2 regions of the Planctomonas sp. JC2975 genome follow, and region 1 is predicted to be linked to the other one. Evidence: predicted binding sites of a transcription regulator. Region 1 holds the regulator's gene; the other holds the start of a gene.
What was found. The regulator LexA, encoded in region 1, represses DNA repair genes until DNA is damaged. The targets are predictions, from matches to a motif close to TCGAACANNTGTTCGA.
Positions count from the first base shown of each region.

Region 2: a site for LexA is predicted at 2,177-2,192, ahead of HII28_RS13790 (intein-containing Rv2578c family radical SAM protein). Genes of this name have one in related genera too.

Region 1 covers NZ_JABEKS010000002.1:547,151-558,707, forward strand. Annotated here, with positions in the region: gene hflX (GTPase HflX) at 1-1,562, shown strand, start outside; gene HII28_RS15945 (methylenetetrahydrofolate reductase) at 1,930-2,898, shown strand; gene metE (5-methyltetrahydropteroyltriglutamate--homocysteine S-methyltransferase) at 2,947-5,286, shown strand; gene lexA (transcriptional repressor LexA) at 5,415-6,056, opposite strand; gene HII28_RS15960 (LysM peptidoglycan-binding domain-containing protein) at 6,447-6,800, shown strand; gene HII28_RS15965 (histidinol-phosphate transaminase) at 6,849-7,988, shown strand; gene hisB (imidazoleglycerol-phosphate dehydratase HisB) at 8,121-8,723, shown strand; gene hisH (imidazole glycerol phosphate synthase subunit HisH) at 8,720-9,397, shown strand; gene priA (bifunctional 1-(5-phosphoribosyl)-5-((5-phosphoribosylamino)methylideneamino)imidazole-4-carboxamide isomerase/phosphoribosylanthranilate isomerase PriA) at 9,459-10,205, shown strand; gene HII28_RS15985 (SseB family protein) at 10,192-11,016, shown strand; gene HII28_RS15990 (DUF1844 domain-containing protein) at 11,034-11,456, opposite strand.
Region 2 covers NZ_JABEKS010000002.1:54,514-66,070, forward strand. Annotated here, with positions in the region: gene HII28_RS13780 (glycoside hydrolase family 13 protein) at 1-580, opposite strand, end outside; gene HII28_RS13785 (LacI family DNA-binding transcriptional regulator) at 1,011-2,027, shown strand; gene HII28_RS13790 (intein-containing Rv2578c family radical SAM protein) at 2,201-4,348, shown strand; gene HII28_RS13795 (ATP-binding protein) at 4,664-5,869, shown strand; gene HII28_RS13800 (hypothetical protein) at 5,866-7,026, shown strand; gene HII28_RS13805 (response regulator) at 7,013-7,663, shown strand; gene HII28_RS13810 (thymidine kinase) at 7,718-8,395, shown strand; gene HII28_RS13815 (polysaccharide biosynthesis tyrosine autokinase) at 8,557-10,008, shown strand; gene HII28_RS13820 (low molecular weight phosphatase family protein) at 10,005-10,616, shown strand; gene HII28_RS13825 (sugar transferase) at 10,711-11,557, shown strand, end outside.

The DNA.
Region 1 (11,557 bases):
ACGCACGCGCCAACGCAGCTCACGATGACCTGACAGGCGGAGACGACGACCGGGCGCCCGCCGTGCACGACGACGTCGTGGCGCGGGTGCTCGCTCGCGCCGAGCAGGGATCCGCGCGAACGGCCATTTTCGGCCAGAGTGCGCAAGCGCTGCAGGGTCTGCGCGCAGAGGGCCACGATTCGGATGGCGAGCAGTTCGACCGCGAAGAGCGCGCCGCGCTCCGTCGCGTGTCCGGACTCTCCACCGAGCTGGAAGACGTCACCGAGGTCGAGTACCGGCAGTTGCGGCTGGAGAACGTCGTGCTGATCGGCGTGTATTCCGGCGGAACGCTCGCGGATGCCGAGAACTCGCTTCGCGAGCTGGCGGCGCTTGCAGAGACGGCCGGCGCCGTCGTGCTGGACGGTCTGCTTCAGCGGCGTCCGCACCCGGATCCCAGCACCTACCTCGGAAGTGGCAAGGCTCTGGAGCTCCACGACGTGGTGCGCGCTCTCGGCGCCGACACGGTCGTCGCCGACACGGAGCTGGCGCCGAGCCAGAGGCGTGCGCTGGAAGACGTCGTCAAGGTCAAGGTGATCGACCGCACCGCCGTCATCCTCGATATCTTCAGCCAGCACGCGAAGAGCCGCGAGGGCAAGGCCCAGGTCGAACTGGCCCAGCTCGAGTACCTCCTGCCGCGACTGCGCGGCTGGGGTGAATCCATGAGCCGCCAGGCGGGTGGACAGGTCGGATCCGGCGGTGCCGGAATGGGCAGTCGCGGCCCTGGTGAGACGAAGATCGAGCTCGACCGTCGGCGCATCCACTCGCGGATGGCGAAGCTCCGCCGACAGATCAAGGACTTCACGCCGGCACGGGAGGCGAAGCGAGCGAACCGCAGGCGAAACAGCGTGCCATCCGTCGCCATCGCCGGGTACACGAACGCTGGCAAGTCCAGCATCCTGAACCGCATCACCAAGGCGGGCGTGCTCGTGGAGAACGCACTGTTCGCCACGCTGGATGCGACCGTGCGGCGTTCCATCACGGCCGACGGCCGTCTGTACACGCTGTCCGACACCGTGGGGTTCGTGCGCAACCTGCCGCACCAGCTCGTCGAGGCCTTCCGCTCGACGCTCGAGGAGGTGGCCGATTCCGACCTCATCGTGCATGTCGTGGACGCGTCGCATCCGGATCCCGCTGCGCAGCTGGCCACGGTGCGAGATGTGATCGGCGAAGTGGAGGCGCGGGACCTCCCCGAGCTCGTCGTGTTCAACAAGGCCGACCTGATCGACGAGGACCGACGGCTGGAGCTCCGCGGCCTCGAGCCGAGCGCCGTGTTCGCCTCCGCGCGTACCGGCGAAGGGATCGACGAAGTGCTCGCGGCCATCGCCCGGCTGCTGCCCGATCGCTCGGAGCAGATCGACGTGCTGATCCCCTACGACAGGGGCGACCTCGTATCGGCCCTGCACGAGCGCGGTCGTGTTCTCGAGACGTCGTACGAGCAGGACGGCACCCGGATGACGGCCAAGATCGCGCCGGAGTTCGTGCCGGTGTTCGAGCCCTTCCGGGCTGTGGCCACCGTCGCGTGAAGAAGGCTTGCTGAGCGGGCGCGGCCCGGGCGAAGTGCGGACCGAGCGGCTCTTGGACTCGCTCCGCTCACTGACGGAGCTGGGACGGAGCTGCAACGAACTCACCACGCGCAGCGCTCTCGGCGTCCGGCTCCGGCACGCGTAGCCGGACGTAACACGTCGCGGGCACCCGTTCTCGATTGGTACTCTGAACCCGTTATTCGTCGAGCCGGGTCGCAAGCCCGATCGACTGGTGCGACAGCCGAGCCCGGCACCCGCCCATGGACCGCGCAAATGGTGCGGTCTGCCGCTGATGCGGTGGGGATGTTCGAGGCCGAAAAGGGCGATCGCTCCCGCCGCCTGGATATCCGGGACAACGGGAGCAGTCATGAGCGCACACGGGACCGCCGACGGCGTCGCGCCGTGTCCTGCCGGCACCCCGTTCTCTTTCGAGCTCTATCCGCCGCGCACCGAGGCGGCATCACGGGCACTGCCTGACACCATCAGCCAGCTGGCATCGGCCGGTCCCGACTTCATGGCCGTGACGTACGGCGCCGGCGGGTCATCCCACGACTCCTCCCTCGACGTCGTGCGGCGCATCGTGCGCGACACGAGCGTGCCGGTCATGGCGCACCTCACATGCATCGGTTCATCGCACGAGCAGGCGGCTCGGATGATCCGCGAGTTCCTCGACGCGGGCGTGACCCGGTTCCTGGCCGTCCGCGGCGATCCGCCCGTTGACGCGCCGGCGGATGCCCCGCTGGGCGACTTGAAGAGCGCTGCCGAACTCGTGCAGCTGATCCACCGCATCCAGGCGGAGCGCGCGCCGTACCGGGAGATCCCGTTGCTGGGGCTGCCGCACGCGAGCGTGGTCGGCAAGGCCGAGAAGGTGACGATCGCGGTCGGCGCGTTCCCCAACGGGCATCCGCGGTCGCGGTCGAGGTCTCAGGACATCGACACGCTGCTCGCCAAGCAGGCCGCCGGTGCGAATCTGGCCATCACCCAGATGTTCTTCCATGCCGAGGACTATTTCGCGTTCGTCGACAGGGCACGGGTCGCCGGCGTCACGTTCCCGATCCTGCCCGGCCTCATGCCTGCCACGACGCCGACGGTGCTGCGTCGCATGCTCGACCTCAGCGGCGAGGATCTGCCCAGCGAGCTCGGCATCCGGCTGGAGGTCGAGCCGACGGACGAGGGCCGTCGCGAGATCGGCATCGACTACGCAGCACGCCTGGCCGAGCGGCTGGTCGCAGGCGGCGCGCCAGGCATCCACCTCTACACGTTCGGGCGACCGCGCACGGCTCTCTCCGTGCTCGAGCGCTGCGGTCTCGTCGACACGGCAGCAGTCGGGTCGTAGGGCACTGAACCCACCTCTCCACTCCACACAAGATCAGAAGGAACCAGCATGACCACCTCCGCGTTCCCGACAGGGACGATCACCGGTTACCCCCGTATCGGCCGACGTCGCGAGCTCAAGAAGGCCGTCGAGGCCTTCTGGGCCGGCAGCGTCTCGGCCGACGAACTCGAGGCCACCGCACTCGAGCTGCGTCGTGCGACCCGTGCTCGTCTCGTCGAGCAGGGCCTCGGAAAGGGCGACTCGTCCGTCCCCGAGACTTTCAGCTACTACGACCAGGTACTCGACGCGGCCGTGACGGTCGGCGCCGTGCCGTCTCGTTTCGCCGGGCTTCAGGATGCCGACGGCCGGGTCGATCTCGCCGGCTACTTCACGATCGCCCGCGGCGTCGGCGACGATGCTCCGCTCGAGATGACGAAGTGGTTCGACTCGAACTACCACTACCTCGTGCCGGAGATCGGTGAGGACACTCACTTCCGTCTCGCCTCCAGCCGCATCGTCGACCAGTTCCGCGAGGCCGTCGCCGACGGATACGTCACGCGTCCCGTCATCGTCGGACCCGTCACGTTCCTGGCGCTCAGCAAGGCGGCGGATGACGCCGCCGAAGGGTTCCGCCCGCTGTCGCGGCTCGCAGACCTCCTGCCGGTGTACGAGGAGCTGCTGAAGTCACTGAAGGATGCAGGAGCCCAGTGGGTGCAGCTCGACGAGCCGGCGCTGGTCAGCGAGAGCCTCGACGACGCGCGCGCCGACGTGCTCGCCGCGGCGCGTCAGGCGTACGACCGTCTGGGATCCGTCTCCGACCGCCCGAATCTCTACATCGCGGCACCGTACGGCAGCCTGGATGACGCGCTGCCCGTGCTCGCGGCGACGGGCGTCGAGGCGATCGGCCTCGATCTGGTGCGCGGTGGCGTTCCGACCGGCCTGGACGCCGCCACCGCCGCCGCGCTTCGCGCGAAGACGGTCGTCGGTGGGGTCATCGACGGCCACAACGTGTGGCGCGGCGATCTGGAGGCGGCCTTCGGCACGCTCGAGTCGCTGCTCGCGCTCTCTCCGAACCTCGCCGCATCCACGTCGACATCGCTGCTGCACGTGCCGCACGACGTGGAGGACGAGCCGAACCTCGATGCACGTCTCAAGTCCTGGCTCGCCTTCGCCGACCAGAAGGTGGCGCAGGTCGCCACGCTTGCGCGCGGACTGGATGACGGACACGAGGCCATCCAGGAGGAGCTGGCGCAGGCGTCCGCTGCGCTCGCCGATCGCCGCGTCGCGCCCGGAGTCCGCGACGGTGCCGTCCGGCAGCGCGCCGAGGCCCTCACGGACGCCGACTTCCGTCGCGGCGAGTACGCCGACCGACTGACGGCACAGGATGCCGCGCTCGGGCTGCCCCCGCTGCCGACCACCACGATCGGCTCGTTCCCGCAGACCGGCGACATCCGCCGCGCACGCGCCCAGTTCGCGAACGGGATCATCACCGAAGCCGAGTACCTGGGCCTCATGCAGGCGGAGATCAAGCGCGTCGTCGACCTCCAGGAGGAGATCGGCATCGACGTCATCGTGCACGGCGAGCCAGAGCGCAACGACATGGTGCAGTACTTCGCAGAGAACCTCGACGGGTTCGCGGTCACCCAGAACGGCTGGGTGCAGTCGTACGGCAGCCGCTGCACGCGTCCGTCCATCCTGTGGGGCGACGTCGAGCGACCGAAGCCGATCACCGTCGACTGGTCGACCTACACGCAGTCGCTGACCGAGAAGCCGGTCAAGGGCATGCTCACCGGTCCCGTCACGATCCTGGCGTGGTCCTTCGTGCGCGACGACCAGCCGCTGGGCGAGACCGCGCGTCAGGTCGCGTTGGCGCTGCGCGACGAGATCGCGGATCTCGAGGCCGCGGGCATTCGCATCGTCCAGGTCGACGAGCCGGCGCTCCGCGAGCTGCTGCCGCTGAAGGCGGCGGCCCAGCCCGACTACCTCGACTGGTCGGTCGGATCGTTCCGCCTGGCGACGAGCGGCGTCGCCGACGCCACCCAGATCCACACGCACCTCTGCTACTCGGAGTTCGGAGTCGTGATCGACGCGATCCGCAATCTGGATGCCGACGTGACGAGCATCGAGGCGGCCCGCAGCCGCATGGAGGTCGTCGACGACATCAAGGCGAGCGGCTTCGAGCACGGCATCGGGCCGGGTGTCTACGACATCCACTCTCCGCGGGTGCCGTCGGTCGCCGAAGTGACGGAGCTGATCGAGCGGGCCCTGGAGGGCATTCCGCAGCGCCAGGTGTGGATCAACCCCGACTGCGGACTCAAGACCCGTGGATACGACGAGACCGTCGCGTCGCTGACGAACATCATCGAGGCGACCCGAGCCGTGCGCGAGCGTGTCTCGGTGGACGCCTGACGAGTCATGACAACGACAAGGGACCCGGAGCGATCCGGGTCCCTCGTCGTGTCTCCGCTGTTCGGCACTCTCGAGGCCCGGAGGTTCTCGGCTCGCGCAGGCGGGCTCGCCCTTCGGCGAGCCGTTGCTCAGACGGCGCGCAGCACCGCCACGACCTTGCCGACGACCGTGGCGAAGTCGCCCAGAATAGGCTCGAACGCGGAGTTGCGGGGAAGCAGCCACGTGTGTCCGTCGCGCTGGCGGAACACCTTGACCGTCGCTTCGCCATCGAGCATCGCAGCGACGATGTCGCCGTTCTCCGCATCGTTCTGCTGCCGCACGACGACCCAGTCGCCGTCGCAGATGGCGGCGTCGATCATCGACTCGCCCTGCACCTTCAGCATGAAGAGGTCGCCGCTGCCGACGAGCTGACGGGGGAGGGGGAAGACCTCCTCGATCTGCTGCTCAGCGGTGATCGGAACTCCTGCGGCGATGCGTCCGACCAGCGGCACCATCGTGGCGTCTCCGACGGGAACGATGGTGTCGAAGTCGGCTGAGGTCTCCTGGCGCCCCGTCGTCGCCGGCAGGTCGATCAAGATCTCGAGTGCACGAGGACGGTTGGGATCGCGGCGGAGGTAGCCGCTGAGTTCGAGCTGGTTGAGCTGGTGCGCCACGCTGGAGAGGGACGCGAGACCCACGGCATCCCCGATCTCCCGCATGCTCGGCGGATATCCGCGCTGGCTCACGGATCGCTGGATGACCTCGAGGATCGAGCGCTGCTTCTCGCTCAGGTTCTTGCGTCGCCGCGTGCGCGGCTTGTCGGCCGGGGTGCGCCGTGCTCGTGCTGTCGGCGCAACGGATGCTGCGCTGTCGGACTCGGTCAACCTGATGTCCTCTCGTTCGCCGTTCTCCGTCGTCGGATGCGGCTGTGCGGCAAATGCTCCGACACGATTTTCGAACGTTTCCGTCGTACTGACGGCGATCGATTCGCAGCGAATGTCGGTGGTACGTGGTGCTCTGTCGTCGTGACGATCGAAACTCTATCTACGAAATGGCCGAAATCGGCGGTTTTGTTCGAGCGTGTTGAGAAGTCGGCGTCGCGAAATGCGAACGTATCGTTGAAATTCGAAAGAATCGAAGATATATTCGGAACGCGAGTTCGATTCTGGCAGGAGACGGACATGACGACCTTCGTACTGACACAGCAGCAGCCTCCCGTGCGCATTCGCACGCGGCTGACGCGTCGTGGACGGGTCGTCATCGCCGCCCTGATCGTGCTGCCGCTGCTCATCGGCGCTGGCGCGCTCGCTGCCAACAGCGGCGCGGTCGCCGGCGCGGTCGGAACCTCGTCGGCAGCCTTCCATCACGTGACGGTCCGTTCCGGCGACTCGCTGTGGTCCATCGCCGAGCGGATCGCGCCGCAGTACGACCCGAGAGACGTCGTTGCCGCGCTCGTCGATCTGAACGGTCTTCAGTCCAGCGTTCTTCAGGCAGGCCAGCAACTCGCGGTCCCGCACGAGTACGACGGTCGCTGACGCTTCGACGGCAATTCGGGGGCCGTTCAACCCCTTTAACATGGAGGCGTGATCTCGTTCTCCGACCTCCCGATCCGCGACGATCTTCGCGGTAAGTCCCCGTACGGCGCGCCTGTGGCAGCCGTACCCGTGGCGCTGAACGTGAACGAGAACACACATCCGATTCCTGACGAGGTCGTCGCTGACATCCTCGAGTCGGTCGGCGAGGCCTTGAAGGGCGCGAACCGGTATCCGGATCGGGAGTTCGGCGAACTCCGGGCCTCGCTCGCCGGCTATCTCGGCCACGGACTCGACGCCTCCAACATCTGGGCGGCGAACGGTTCCAACGAGGTGCTGCAGCAGATCCTTCAGGCGTTCGGAGGGCCGGGCCGTTCGGCGCTCGGCTTCGCGCCGACGTATTCGATGTATCCGCTGCTGGCATCCGGAACGGGCACGTCGTGGATCGCCGCCGATCGCGAGGCGGACTACGCCATCTCGCCTGACCACGCGGCGAAGTGGGTGCGTGAAGCGAGGCCGGATGTCGTCATCATCTGCGCCCCGAACAACCCGACGGGGACTCCGCTCGGTCTCGATGTCGTCGAGGCCGTGTACGAGGCGAGCGACGGCATCGTCGTGGTCGACGAGGCGTACCAGGAGTTCATGCCGGAGGATTCTTCGAGCGCCTTGACGCTTCTCCCGGGTCGTGAGCGGCTCATCGTGTCGCGCACCATGAGCAAGGCCTTCGCGTTCGCCGGCGTCCGGGTGGGCTATCTTGCAGCGGATCCCGCTGTGACTGATGCCCTGCGCCTGGTCAGACTCCCGTACCACCTCTCCGTGCTGACGCAGGCGGCAGCCATTGCGGCGCTTCGGCACTCCGACGAGATGCTCGCCACTGTTCACGACATCGTGCGCCAGCGGGACCGGATCGCAGATGGCCTGCGAGGCCTCGGATACCTCGTGCACGACAGCGGCAGCAACTTCGTGCTCTTCGGCGGTGTGTCCGATCCGCACGCGATGTTCCTCGCGCTGCGCGACCGCGGCATCCTGGTGCGCGATGTGGGCATCACGAACCACCTGCGCGTGAGTGCCGGCACGGAGGCGGAGACCACGGCGTTCCTCGAGGCGATGATCGACCTCGGCCCTGCGTCGACAGCGGCTTCGATGTCAGGGCTGCGCCCCTCATCGACTCAATCGGCACGCTCAGCGTGAGCCTGCGGCCCCCGCTGAGCGCACCTCAATCGCCGATATCGCGGCTGCGCCCCTCATCGACTCAATCGGCACGCTCAGCGTGAGCCTGCGGCCCCCGCTGAGCGCACCTCAATCGCCGATAGGCTTGAGGGCATGAGCAGCCGCACCGCGAGCATCCGCCGCGAGACCAGCGAGTCGAGCATCGAGCTGTCGCTCGATCTCGATGGCACCGGCCGCAGCAGCATCCACACGACGGTGCCGTTCTACGACCATCTGCTCACGGCATTCGCCAAGCACTCGCTCACCGATCTGACCGTTCGCGCCAAGGGCGACATCGAGATCGACGTGCACCACACCGTGGAAGACGTGGGCATTGTGCTCGGTCAGGCGATCCGGGATGCGCTCGGCGACAAGTCCGGCATCTCCCGTTATGGGGACTCCACGGTGCCACTCGACGAAGCACTCGTGCAGGCCGTCGTCGACATCTCGGGGCGCCCCTATCTGGTGCACACCGGCGAGCCGGTCGGATTCGAGCACCACCTCATCGGCGGCCACTTCACCGGATCCATGGTGCGCCACGTCTTCGAGGCCATCGCGTTCAACGCCGCGCTCACGGTGCACGTCCGGGTGCTGAGCGGCCGGGATCCGCACCACATCGCCGAGACGGAGTTCAAGGCGTTCGCGCGAGCGTTCCGGCAGGCGAAGGCACTCGATCCGCTCGTTGAGGGCATCCCGTCGACGAAGGGCGCCCTGTGACAGGGGCGGCCGAGAACGGGTCGGCGGAGCGCGTGCCCTCGATCGTCGTCCTGGACTACGGATCCGGGAACATCCACTCGGCCGCAAAGGCGCTGGAAGCCGTCGGCGCCGATGTGACCGTGACGTCCGACCGTCGGGCCGCGATGGACGCCGACGGGCTCGTCGTGCCCGGCGTCGGCGCGTTCAAGGCCGTGATCGACCAGCTGCGTTCCGTGCGCGGGGGAGAGATCATCGATCGCCGTCTCGCCGGCGGTCGACCCGTTCTCGGGATCTGCGTCGGCATGCAGGTGCTGTTCGCGCACGGAGTCGAGCACGGACACGACGCCGAGGGCCTCGGCGAATGGCCGGGCACGATCGAGCGGCTGAAAGCTCCCGTCCTGCCGCACATGGGGTGGAACACCGTGAACGCCCCCGCCGACTCCGTTCTCTTCGACGGTGTGCGGGACGAGCGCTTCTACTTCGTCCACTCCTTCGGCGCGCAGCAGTGGGAACTGGAGGCCTCCGGCCCGTTCGCCGCGGCGAAGCTGACCTGGGCCGACTACGGAGGTCCGTTCCTGGCCGCTGTCGAGAACGGTCCGCTCACGGCAACGCAATTCCACCCGGAGAAGTCCGGTCAGGCCGGCATGCGGCTGCTGCGCAACTGGGTGCAGAGTCTTCCCGTGCACGCGGCGTAGAACGCGAGACGCCGCGGTCCGGCATCCGTCATCCCCTCCTCACCGAAAGAACCCAGCACCGATGGCTCCCTTCACCGACACGCCCAAGCTCGAGCTCCTTCCCGCTGTCGACATCGCCGACGGCAAGGCGGTGCGTCTGACGCAGGGGGAGGCCGGCAGCGAGACGAGCTACGGCGATCCCGTCGATGCCGCGGCGGAGTGGGCGGATCAGGGCGCCGAGTGGATCCACCTCGTCGACCTCGACGCGGCATTCGGACGCGGCGACAACCGCGACGTGCTCAAGGCAGTGCTGCACGCGCGACGCGACGTGCAGATCGAGCTGTCGGGCGGCATCCGTGACGACGAGTCGCTGGAGCGCGCGCTGGAACTCGGCGCGAAGCGCGTCAACCTCGGCACCGCAGCCCTGGAGAACCCCGAGTGGGCGGCGGATGCCATCTCCCGCTACGGCGAGGCGATCGCCGTCGGGCTCGACGTGCGCGGCACCACCCTTGCGGCTCGAGGATGGACGCGCGACGGCGGCGACCTCTGGGATGTGCTGGCGCGTCTGGAAGACGCCGGATGCGCGCGCTATGTGGTGACGGACGTCACGAAGGACGGCACCCTGCGCGGCCCGAACCTCGAGCTCCTCAAGCAGGTCACGGAACGCACGGACCGGCCGGTGGTCGCATCCGGGGGCATCTCGAACCTCGACGACATCGCGGCGCTGAGGGAGCTCGTGCCGAGCGGAATCGAGGGCGCGATCGTCGGCAAGGCGCTGTACGCCGGCGCGTTCACGCTCGCGGAGGCGCTGGACGTTGCCGGACGCTGACCCGAGCACCGGAGCCGTCGGTGGTGGGGAGCACCGTGATCGGCATCTCTTCGGCTCGACCGATCGCGCCGACTCCGCCGGGCTCCCGTGGGAGGGCCGCCACTTCGAGCAGAACACGGCGACGGACGACGACGGGTCGGCGGATCCGGCACTGCTGAAGGCTCTGACGGACTTCGCCGACGGGCGAGCGGATGCAGCGCAGGTGGTCGAGGCGGTTCGCGCCGCGCGCCTCCTGGTTCCGCTCCTCGCCCATGCGGGCGAACTGGGCGAGACGCCGGAGGGACACCTCGTCGACAAGACGCAGGAGTTGTCGATCGCGACGGTCCAGGCGCCGGACGGGCGAGCGGTGCTGCCGGCGTTCACGTCCGTCACCACCATGTCGGCCTGGAACCAGAAGGCCAGGCCCGTGCCGGCCGTCGGGCCGCGCATCGCGCTCGCCGCGGCGAGCGAAGAGACGGAGCTGGTGGTGATCGACCCGACCAGCCCGACCGAGTTCGTGCTGCGGCGGCCGATGGTGAGGGCACTGGCGACGGGTGCGGAGTGGATCGCCCCGTGGTCCGATCCCGAAGTAGTCGACGCATTCGGCGCCGCAACGCTGGGCGAGAGCGACGTGGTCGGCCTGCGGGTGTCCAGCGGGGATCCGTCAGCGCGGCTGGCTGGTCCCGAGGCCCAGGTGGGCGTCGTGCTGCGTTCCGGCCTGGATGCCGACGCCCTGCGAGCGCTCGTCGCCAGGCTGTCGGAGGCGTGGGGCGCATCCGCGGTCATCGCCGAACGGGTCGACTCCCTGTCGCTACGGCTGCTGTCTGCCTGAGCGGGCCACGGTCCGGCTCAGATCACCGAGCCGGTGTACTTCTCGCCCGGCCCGGACCCGGGGGCGTCCGGAATCGACGACGTCTCGCGGAACGTCAGCTGGAGGCTCCGCAGACCGTCGCGGAGACTGCGCGCGTGCTGGTCTCCGATGTGCTGCGCACTCGCGGTCACCAAGCCGGCGAGAGCGTCGATCAGCTTGCGGGCTTCGTCGAGATCGGTCTGCGTCTCCGGGTCGTCCGCGAGGCCGCACTTCACCGCCGCAGCACTCATCAGATGGACGGCAGTGGTCGTGATGACCTCGACCGCCGGCACATCCGCAATGTCGCGCGTGGCGCCGGCGATCGCTGCGGCCTCCGCCTCGAGGTCGATGTCCGCTGCGGTGATCTCCACGAAGTCGGGTGAGTTCTGGTCCTCGAACCGGTGTACGTGCTGATCGGACATGGGGCCTCCGCGTGCGTGAAGAAAAGTCGGGTGAAGGGGAGTGGTTGGGACGATTCGGCCGCGCCCGCAGCGTCTGCTAGACTATGTCGGGCCTTCGGAGC
Region 2 (11,557 bases), 490 kb from region 1:
TCTGCCAGTTGAGGTCGGGCTGCTCGGGTGCGAAAAGGTGCAGGTACCACTGGCCGGGCGTGCCGTCGGCGTTCGTGGTGCGCGTCCAGGTGCTCCCGCCGAAGCTCGACTCCCAGTCGGTCGGAGCGTCGTCGCCGTTCGGGCCGCGCCCTTCCCGGAACCAGAATCGCTCCCGTTCCGCCGATCCGGGCCCTGCTGCGAGGGCTGCCCGGAACCAGGGGTGCCGGTCGGAGACGTGATTCGGCATGATGTCGACGATCGTGCGGATGCCGTGTTCCCGAGCCTCCGCGATGAGCCGTTCGGCCTCCGCCAGGTCGCCGAAGAGCGGATCGATCGAGCGGTAGTCGGCGACGTCGTAGCCGCCGTCGGCCTGGGGCGAGGAGTACCAGGGCGTGATCCAGACGGCATCGACGCGGAGGTCGCGCAGATACGGCAGCCGCGAGCGGAGCCCGGCCAGATCGCCGATGCCGTCGCCGTTTCCGTCGGCGAAGCTGCGCGGGTACACCTCGTAGACGACCGCGTTGCGCCACCATTCGAGATCGCGTCGTGACGTCCTCTCCTCGGGTCGCTCGGTCCCCACTGGTGTGGGGGCAACGGGTTCGTCCTGGGTGATCGTCACGTCGTCGTGTCTCTCTGTAGGCGGTGATCGGGGTGATCCGGGGTGATCGAGTAGCGGACGTCCCTGCCCCGGCGGCCGAGCCCCCTCTCCGCAGCGGCTCGGGCCCGTTGGACCCGCGCCCTTGCGGGTCGGAGCTGACGCGCTCGGCGCGTCGGGGAAGGAGTTCCGTCCGCACGTCCACGGGCGGCCCGAAGAGCAAGGTTTAGCGCTACACTCATCGGATGGAAGTTGACCATAGAGCCGCCGCGACGACGATGTCAAGCGGTCGTCCGACGCGGATGGTCGCGAGGCATGGCATCCGCGATACCGTTGGCCCACCGTGCCGGGCGGCGCGCCCCGCACCCCTTCTGCCGCCGGAGATCACAGGCCCCGGAACCGGGAACGGAGAACCATGCGCGTGACGCTCAAGGACATCGCCGACGAGGCCGGCGTGAGCGTCATGACCGTCTCGAACGTCGTCAACGGCAACCGCGCCAGGGTGTCGCAGGCCACGATCGAGCGAGTGCAGGAGATCGTCGAGCGTCGCGGTTACGTGCCCAGCGCCTCCGCACGGTCACTGGCCGCGAACGCGTCGCGGATGATCGGGCTCCTCGTGCCGGCCGCTGACGAGGACAGCCTGATGGTCAGCCCGCACAACGCGGCCATGTTCGGTCTGCTCGAGCGTCGGCTGCGACGCGCCGGATACCACCTGCTGCTGCGCGGTGTCGCGCGCCCCAGCGAGGTGCTCGAGGCGGTGCGGTCGTGGAACCTCGACGGCGTGATCCTTCTCGGATTCGTCGACGCGGACGTCGACTCGTTCGTCATGGACGGCGGTCCGCCGCTCCTCGCGCTGGACAGCTACTCGGCCAATCCGCTGACGGCAGGCGTGCGGTCGGACGACTTCGAGGGCGGGGTTATCGCCGCGTCCCATCTGCTGGGGCTCGGGCACCGCGAGATCCTGTTCGCCGGTCCGGAGTTCGCGGACAGCGGTGTGGTCCAGCAGCGGCACGCGGGGTTCCTGGCCGCGCATGACGCGGCGGGCGTGTCGTGGGATCCGTCCCGCCTCGTGCCGGCGGACACGACGTACGAAGCGGGCGTCGAGCTCGGGCGACGAGTGCGGAAGGAGCATCCGCGGGCGACGGCGGTGTTCGCGACCGCTGACATCCTGGCCGCCGGCGTGCTCGAAGGGCTGCGGTCCTCGGGGGCGGCTGTGCCGGGCGACGTCTCGGTCGTCGGGTTCGACGACATCGACCTTGCCGGATACGTGACGCCCAAGCTGACCACGATCGCGCAGGATGTCGTGGCCAAGTCCGACGAGGCGGTTCGGCGCATCCTCGACGAGATCGACGGCACTCCGCCGGACGCAGCGGCCGTGCTGCCGGTGAGGCTCGTGCTGCGCGAGTCGACAGGAGCCCCCGCGCCCGGCTGACGCGCCTCCGGGCGTGGAGTCCCTGGCGCGTGTTGTCGCATTGCGTCCGCGAAGCGACACGTCGGGCCAGGAATTCAGTGGGGGCGAGGGATCCACACGTGAACGACGGACTGGTCGACGACATTCGCGGCGCGTGAGTTGCACAAGAATCGAATTAATGTTCGAATGAGGCAATGCGGTGGAGCGGTCAGGAGATCTCGGTCGAGCAGACGGATGCGCTCCCCGGCCTCGCCAAGCTGAACAACCTGGTGCGCTCCGTGCGCACGCCGGAGTTCGCCGGCGTCACGTTCCACGAGGTGCTCGCGAAGTCCGCGTTGAACAAGGTTCCCGGAGGCGGGGGAGCACTGCCGTTCGGGTGGACCATCAACCCGTACCGGGGATGCAGCCATGCGTGTGTGTACTGCCTGACGCCTGACACGCTCATCCTCATGGCGGATGGTCGCCACAAGCCTCTCGGCGAGGTTAAGCCGGGTGACACCGTCATGGGCACGCGGAAGGACGGTGCTTATCGTCGGTACGTGCCAAGCGCCGTGATGGCAGCGTGGGCGACGCGCAAACGGGCATTCCGCATCACCTTGTCAGAAGGAACCGAGATCGTCGCGAGCGGTGACCATCGTTTTCTGACCGAGCGAGGCTGGAAGTACGTTACGGGGCGGATGTCGGGAAACGAACGGCGCCCATACCTCACACCGAACAACTCCTTACTGGGCTTCGGTTTGGCCGGCCAGTGTCAGCCCATGAGGAGCGAGTCCGTCGAATACCGCCGTGGTTATCTGACGGGAATGATCCGGGGCGACGGGATGCTGATCGCGAAGGACTACGTCCGGAACGGCGGTGCGATCAATCGGGTGTGCTATTTTCGCCTCGCCCTGGCGGATGCCGAGGCCTTGGACCGATCGCGTGAGTACCTCCAGCTTGAAGGCATCGGGACCACAACGAGGCCGTTCGCGGTCGGTGCCGGCCGTCGTCCGATGAACGCGATCCACTGCAACAGGCAAAAGGCATTCAACGACATTCGCCAACTCATCAACTGGCCGGACGCGCCGGGCGATGAATGGCGACGGGGGTTCTTGGCAGGAATATTCGACGCGGAGGGCAGCTGTTCACAAGGCGTTCTGCGCATCAGCAACAAGGCCGAAGACATCTTGGTCCAGATCAGTGAATCACTCGGGTGGTTCGGTATTCCCCACACTCGCGAATCGAGTCGGCCGAACGGGGTGACCGCCGTGCGGGTCACTGGGGGTCTCGCCGTGCGGTCGCGCTTCTTCCATCTCGTTGGACCGGCGATCACACGAAAGCTGGGACTCGCCGGTGCCGCAGTGAAGAGCACAGCCGACCTGCGCGTCAGCACCATCGAAGACCTCGGCGTCGAGCTCGACATGGTGGACATCACCACCGAGACCGGCGACTTCGTGGCGAACGGCGTGATCAGCCATAACTGTTTCGCCCGCCCCACCCACCGCTACCTCGAGCTCAACATGGGCACGGACTTCGACCACGAGATCATCGTCAAGGTGAACGTCGCCGAGGTGCTGCGCAAGGAGGTGGCACGGCCGAGCTGGGGGCGGCATCCGGTGGCGCTGGGCACGAACACCGATCCCTATCAGCGCGCAGAGGGCCGGTACGCGCTGATGCCGGGCATCATCGGGGCACTCGCCGACTCGGGGACGCCGTTCAGCATCCTCACGAAAGGGTCGCTGATGCGCCGTGACCTCGACCTCATCGCGGATGCCGCGACCCGGGTGCCCGTCGACCTCGCGCTGTCCATCGCGGTATACGACGAGGAGCTGCAGAAGTCCGTCGAACCGGGCACCCCGAGCACGAAGGCGCGGCTGGAGACGGTGCGGGCCGTTCGCGAGCACGGCCTCGAGTGCTCGGTGTTCATGATGCCGATCCTTCCTTTCCTGACCGACTCCAGGGAACATCTGGATGCCGCGCTGGCAGCTGCGAAAGCCGCAGGCGCGAGCTCCGTGCTCTACACGGCTCTGCACCTGCGGCCCGGGGTGAAGGAGTGGTTCATGCTGTGGCTGGAGCGGGAGCATCCGGAGCTCGTCGAGAAGTACAGGGCGATGTACGGCACGCAGGCGTATGCGCCCGTCGACTACCGCAAATGGCTCGCTGCACGCATGAAGCCGTTGATCTTCAAGCATGGCCTGCTCCGCGGAGAGGAAGATCCGGTGACGGGCGGCGTGCGGTCAGTGGCGTTGAACGCGATGCGGGACGGCGACGGCAACAGGGTGCGATTCGGTGCGGCGGCGTCGACGGACGCTCCGGGCGCACCCGCCCGTGTCGCTCCCGAGGAGCGGCTCACGCTGTTCTGAGCGGCCGCCCGCGCTGCCCGTGCCGTGCACGGCGCCGCCCTTGCTGTGCACCGAGCTACCCCGCCGCGCCGGCTTCCGCTGTCGCAGTCATGCGGCGTGCAGCGTGCACGGCTTCAGCTCCGCGGCCCGCTGTCGAGGCGGATCGCACCGAGCGTGAGTGCCCGCGATCCATCGAGATTGTCGAAGGTCGGCTGAGTGCGTGACCGCAAGGGCCGGGGCAGAAGGACCATGCTGTCGTGCCGAACTATCCAGCGACGTGTTCGGGGGACAGTGCAGGGGTACAGGTGAGGGCCGGAGCGTGCCATAATCCGAAGCGTGTCCCTGGGGGTCCCGGCACAGGTAGCGCGTGAAGCCGGAAATCGCGCGGTCGCGCTGTCGACGCAGGTCGCCGCGCTCAGCTGTCTGATCGCGGCGGTCGTGGTGGTCCTCGTGCCAGGGCTTTTCGGACCCGGCGAGGTGCGCTGGTGGGCGGCCTGTTGCCTGCTCCCGATGGCCGCATTGCTCGTGGTGCTGATGCGTCGCGCCACGTCGGCGCTGTGCGTGGCCTACGTGGTCGTAGGCAGCGCCGCCACTTTCGTCTACACCATTGCGCTGCTCGAGCAGACGACGGACTACTCCAACACGAATCTGTTCGTCGTTGCGCTTCCGCTCGTCGCGCTGATGCTCGTCGGAGGTTCAGCGCCCGATGCCAGGATCGGGGTGCTCTGGGCAACCCTCGCCTACGCGGTGGGCGACCTGGCCGTGTTCGCGGCGGCGCTGGGGACCGGCAGGGAGTTCCGCTTCGACTCCATCTCACTCGGCGCGTACGTGCTGTTCATGGCCCTGCTGCTGTTCCACGGGATGACGCGGGGCGCGTACAGGGGAGCGCACACGCTCATCATGCGCACCCTCCGCGAGCAGAGGGCCGACGAACTGCGACGGTCGATCGCTGCCGAACTGCGGGCCGAGCTGCACGACACCACGCTTAGCGAGCTCGCGGCGATCGCTGCGGCCAGCCCCGGTCCCGTCTCTCCGGCGTTGCGAGAACGACTCGAGGACGACATCCGCTTCTGGACCACGGATGCCGCCACCTCCCATCGCGCCAAGCCGGCCGAGCAGAACGAGTGGCGCACGAGCGAGCTCGCCGAGGCGATCGCCCACGCCAGGGATTCCGGCCTCGTCGTCGACGTCTCCGGGGACCACTCGCGCTACGCCCGGTTGCCGTCCGGCACGAGACGGGCGCTCGGCCTGGCGGCCAGGCAGTGTCTCATCAACGTGCTCAAGCACTCAGGGCAGTCGAAGGCAGAGGTCATGCTGTCGGCCTCCGATGACGCCGTCTCCCTCGTGGTGGTCGACGGCGGCAGGGGCTTCGACGTCGCCAGCCTCACGGCCGAGGGCAACAACCGTATGGGCCTTCGGCACTCGGTGATCGTTCGGATCGAACGCGTCGGCGGGTCCGTCTCCGTGTTCTCCCGGCCCGGCGAAGGCACGTCCGTGCTCATGATCGTGCCGACGGCCGTCGAGAGCGGGGGGATGCGATGACCACGATCCCGCTCTTCACGAGGCCGATCCGGCTGGATCCCATCGGTGCGACGGCGGCCTGGACGTTCGCCCCGTTCCTCGGCGCCCTCGCCGTCGGATACGCGGTGACGCAGACGTTCATGCACGACAGCGAGATCGTGCACCCCGACCTCGCGATCGTGGCCGTCTGCATCCTCGCGGGGGCGGCGATCGTGCTGTCGGTTGCCGCGCATCCCAACGTGGCGAGGCTCGACGGCCTGCCGGCCGTGTTCGTGGTCGGGGCTGCAGTGCTGGCGGCGGGTCTCGCGGCGTTCGCCAGCTGGGGCCACAACAAGATGATCCAGGACGACTGGGGCCAGATCGGCGTCGGCCTGATGGTGCTGGGGCTGCTGTGGCTGCGTCCGCCGCGGGACATCATCCTGCTCGGAGGGGCCGGCGCCCTCATCGTGGGCGTTCTGGCCTTCGAGGAGGGCCGTTTCCTCCGCATCGCCAACGCACCCTTCGTCTATGCCGTGGTCGCGGCTACGCCGGTCGCCGTGCTGACCGCAGTCGCGGCAGCGAGCGGGCATGTCCTCAATCGCTTCAGCTCGGAGTGGATGCTCGCGGCCCGCAGCGGTCTCAGGGCGCTCGAACCCGAATTGCGCGTGCTGGAGCAGGATGTGCTGCATCGCGCCCAGCTCGACGAACTGAGGCAGGTGACCTTGCCGCTGCTGTCCTCCATCGCGCAGCGCGGCGAGATCACCCGATTCGACATCGAGGCGGCGATCGCCGTCTCAGCCCAGCTGCGCGAACGGGCGCTCGAGCAGGTGCACGTCACCTGGGTGGACGGCCTGGTCAGCGAGACCGGGATGCACCCGGGAGCCGTGTACGACCCCGAGCAGTTGCTCGCACGCGTTCCGCTCCGGGAACGTGCGACGGTCACCGCGTGCCTGGTCGAGTTGGCCCGTCTCGGAGCTCTGGATCCGGCGGGCACCCGGCTCGTGGTGCAGCGTGCGCCCACTGCGGATTCCTCGGAGCGAGTGGGATTCGAAGTGTTCGCTCCGATTGCGGCAGACTGGCGATTTCTGCGTCGTTCGGCGCGGCCGTTCGTCAGCGTGCTGCGGTCGCTGACCGGCGACGCCACCATCACGAGAAACGGCACCACGATGATCCTGAGGTTCGGCTTTGCCGCCGCGTGACGGGCGCACTCCGGTGCGCGTCGGCATCCTGGACGACCACGAGCTGCTGCTCGACTCGCTGTCCAATTGGATCCGCGATCATGAGCCACTCTTCGACCTCGTCGTGGCAGCCCCGACGTGGGTCGAGCTCGTGCACTCGGCGGCGTTCCCCACGGACCTCGTGTTGATGGACCTCAACCTTTCCGAGAAGGTCTCGATCGAGGCGCGGGTGCGCACCTGCCGGGCGGCCGGGGCATCCGTCATCGTGCTTACAGCACTGGACACGCCGGAGGAGCGCGAGCGGTGCCTCGGGGCTGGCGCGCTCGCCTTTCTGAGCAAGGCGCAGCCGGTGCGCGAGGTGATGACGGTCGCCAAATCCGTGATGGGACTGACGGATGCCGGTCCCAGCGCCTCAGGCAGCGCTGCTGCCGGTCGCGCCGCGGCCAAGCCCAAGCTGAGCGACGGCGAGCGGATCGCGTTCCTGCTCTATGTCGACGGCAACTCGACCCTTCAGGTCGCTGACGAGATGCACGTGCAGTTCGAGACGGCGAAGACGTACCTGCGACGCGTGCGCGAGAAGTACGGACGCGCCGGACGTCCGACGAGCACGCGCGCGGACCTCATTCGCCGTGCCGCCGAGGACGGTTACCTCACCTGAAACCGCGTGGCCACTGCGCTGCTTGCGGTACATCGTCCGCTCTACGATTGCGGGGTGGCGAAACTGTATTTCCGGTTCGGGGCGATGAACAGCGGCAAGAGCACGGCGCTCCTGCAGGCTGCCTACAACTACGAGGAGCGCGGGCACCGGGTGCTTCTGGCTAAGCCGGCCATCGACACGAAGGGCGACGCCGACATCGTGTCCCGACTGGGCGTGACTCGGGCGGTGGACTTCACGATCGCGCCGGATGCGGATCTGTACCACAGGTTCCAGATACACCGCGAGCGCACGCTATCGCGCTACGGTCGCGACGTGAGCTGCCTCCTCGTCGACGAGGCGCAGTTCCTCACCGAGGCGCAGGTCGACGACCTGTTGCGAATCGCCATTCTGGAAGATATTCCCGTACTGGCATACGGCATCCGCACCGACTTCCAGACGGTCGCCTTCCCCGGCAGCCGGCGCCTGCTCGAGGTCTCGCACAGCCTCGAGGAGCTGAAGACCATCTGCCGGTGCGGCCGCAAGGCCATCTTCAACGCCCGAACCATCAACGGCGTCTTCGTGTTCGACGGCGACCAGGTCGCCATCGAGGATGACACGGAGGTCGTCTACCAATCCCTGTGCGGCGCCTGCTACCTGCAGGAGAGCGGCGGCGTGCTCAACAACGGACGCCGGCACTGGCCGGTGAACGGAAGCTCGGCCTACGAATCCGAGCCGGATCCGGACTTCACGTAGACGGCGGGCGTGCGTGACGGCTCTCGCGGTCAGGGCCGGCCGGTCTGTGCCGCGTCGAGAAATCGCTGATCCGGCCCGCCGTTCGCCCCTCTTCGACCTGCCAGCCTCTGTCGTCCCGCACACCGCTGTGGCACCATGATTCCGGGGGAAGGGCGGCTTCCATGGAGTTGCGGGACTATCTACGCGTGCTGCGCAAGCAGTGGATTCTCATCGTCGCGCTCGTGCTGGTCGGTATCGTGGCGGCCGCCGGGTACTCGCTGCTGGTGACTCCGCAGTATCAGGCGTCGGCCAAGGTCTTCGTGTCGACGCAGGCGAGCGACAACGTCGCGGATCTCGTGCAGGGCAACTCGTTCACCCAGCAGCGGGTGCAGACCTACGCGGATCTGGTCAATACCCCGGTCGTCCTCGCGCCGGTCGCCGCACGCCTCGGCCTGAAGATGACGCCGGACGAACTCTCGACGCACATCTCGGCGTCCTCGCCCGTCAACACCACGATCATCGAGATCACGGCCACATCCACGAAGGCGAACCAGTCGGCCTGGATCGCGAACCAGACCGCGGCGAGTTTGGCCAAGACCGTGCAGACACTCGAGACCCCGAACAGCAAGGGTGCCGTCTCGCCGGTGAAGCTCACCAGGGTGCAGGTGGCGGACATCCCGGAATCCCCCGCGAGTCCCAAGGTCTGGCTCAACGTGCTGCTCGGCGCGCTCATCGGTCTGGCGGTCGGCGTGGCGATCGCGCTCATGCGCGAGACCCTTGACACCCGGGTGCGCAACGAACGCGACGTGCAGCAGATCACCGAAGCCCCGATCGTTGGCGGCATCGTCTACGACGGCAAGGCGGCATCGCGCCCGCTCATCGTGCAGGTCGACCCGCGCGGCGCCCGCGCCGAATCCTTCCGCACGCTGCGCACGAACCTCCAGTTCTTGGACGTCGGAGCGGATGCGCGCACCTTCGTCATCTCCTCATCCGTCGAGAACGAGGGCAAGACGACGACCGGCCTCAACCTGGCGATCGCGCTGTCCGATGCCGGCAACCGCGTCCTCGTCATCGACGCGGATCTGCGTCAGCCGCGCATCGCCCACTACCTCGGCATCGAGGGAGCGGTGGGCCTGACCGACGTGCTCATCGGCCGCGCAGAGCTCACGGATGTCGTGCAGCCGTGGGGAAAGACATCCCTCTCCGCGCTTCCCGCCGGCTCTGTACCGCCGAACCCCAGCGAGCTGCTCGGCTCGCAGGCGATGGCGAGCCTCATCCAGCGGGTGGAGGGCATGTACGACTACGTTCTGTTCGACTCCCCACCGCTTCTGCCGGTGACGGATGCCGCCGTGCTGGGCAAGACCGTCGGCAACACCCTTCTCGTGGTCGCCGCGAGCCGCACGCGCAAGGCGCAGCTGAAGGGATCCGTCTCCGCGCTGGCGAACGTGGGCGCTCGCCTTGCCGGCATCATCATCACGATGCTGCCCACCAAGGGTCCTGATGCCTACGGCTACGGCCTCTACGGATACAGCGGCTACGGCTACGGCTATTCGACCGAGGCGGCCGAGACTCCGGTCACGCCGGCGGCGAAGCAGCCTGGCGGCGATCGCTACGCCGGACGCCGCGAGCGATGACGGATCCGATCCGGCCGTTCCGCGTGCTCTTCGTGTGCGCGGGCAACACCTGTCGTTCGCCGATGGCGGCGCAACTGCTGCGCGCCCGCCTCGGAGTCGCGGCGGGTTTCGCGGTCGAGAGTGCCGGCATCCTCGCGGAGGTGGGTTCGCCGATGACCTCGGATGCGCGTGCCGCCATCGTCGGACGCGTCGCGGTTGTCGCGCCTCACCGTGCCCGGCAGCTGACCGTTCCGATGGTGGAAGCTGCCGACCTGGTGCTCGCCGCGACCCGGCAGATCCGCGCGGATACCGTCCGCAGCGTGCCGGCCGCCGTGCGGCGCACGTTCACGATCCTGGAGTTCGCACGGTTGGCCCAGCGGATGCCGGCAGATGCCGCTATCGCGCTCGACGAGGTGGTGGCATCCGTCGCCGCAGAGCGCACCGGGGCTGCAGACGCGGACGACGACATCGACGACCCGATGGGGCACGCCGCGAGCGAGTACAAGCGCGTCGCCGGAGTGCTGGATGACGCAGCGACCGTGATCGCAAGGCTGCTGGTGAGCGCCGCCCGACCGCGCTTGGCGGCGGCTCCCGATGTCGTCGCGCCGCCGGTTCCAGCGGGCGACTGATCGGCGAGACCCTAGAGGTCTACTGCCACTCGGGCTACTCTCGAACTCGGGCGTCGGTGCATTCGGGGAGTGCCGCGTCCATGGGGGATTCGTGGTGGATCACGCCGAAAGCGCGGCCGGCTGGCACAACGCACGTCCGCACAGAGAGGCCGGAGCCTGGCGGCCGTGGCCCGTTCGGTATGCGACGCGTCTCGCGGTGATCGACGTGATCGTGCTCGTCTGGGTCGTCTTCGGCGTGCAGATCGTCTGGTTCGGCTTCGCGACGAGCGACGTCGAACTCCGCGACTTCGGCCGCAGCGGACTGGTCATCAGCTACACGGTGATCTCGGTGCTCGTCATCGGCATCTGGATGCTCGCCCTGACCATCTACGGCACTCGCGGCTATCGGGAGATCGGCACGGGAAGCGGGGAGTACCGCCTGGTTGCGGATTCCACGGTGCGCGTCTTCGGATTGGTCGCGATCGTCGCCTTCCTGTTCCGCATCGACATCGCCCGCGGATACGTGCTGCTGGCCTTCCCGCTCGGACTCGTCTTCCTGCTGCTCGGACGCTGGCTGGCGCGGCAGTGGCTGACGGCGAAACGCGTTGCGGGTCACTACATGTCGCGAGTGGTCGTCGCCGGATCGCCGGCGAACGTGACCCACGTCGTGAACGAGCTCAGCCGATCCCCGCAGTCCGGATACCGCGTTGTCGGGGCCTGCATTCCGGGCGGCCTCAAGGATGCGGTCCAAGGCGCACCCGTACTCGGCGGCCTCGACGACGTCTCGCGATCCATGCGTCTCAGCGGTGCTGACACCGTCGTCATCGCCGGAGCCGACGACCTTTCGCCCGAGCAGGTGCGCGAGCTGAGCTGGAGCCTCGAACCGGGCCGCGAGCACCTCATCGTGGCGCCGAGTCTCATCGACGTCGGCGGCCCGCGCATCCACACGCGTCCCGTCGCGG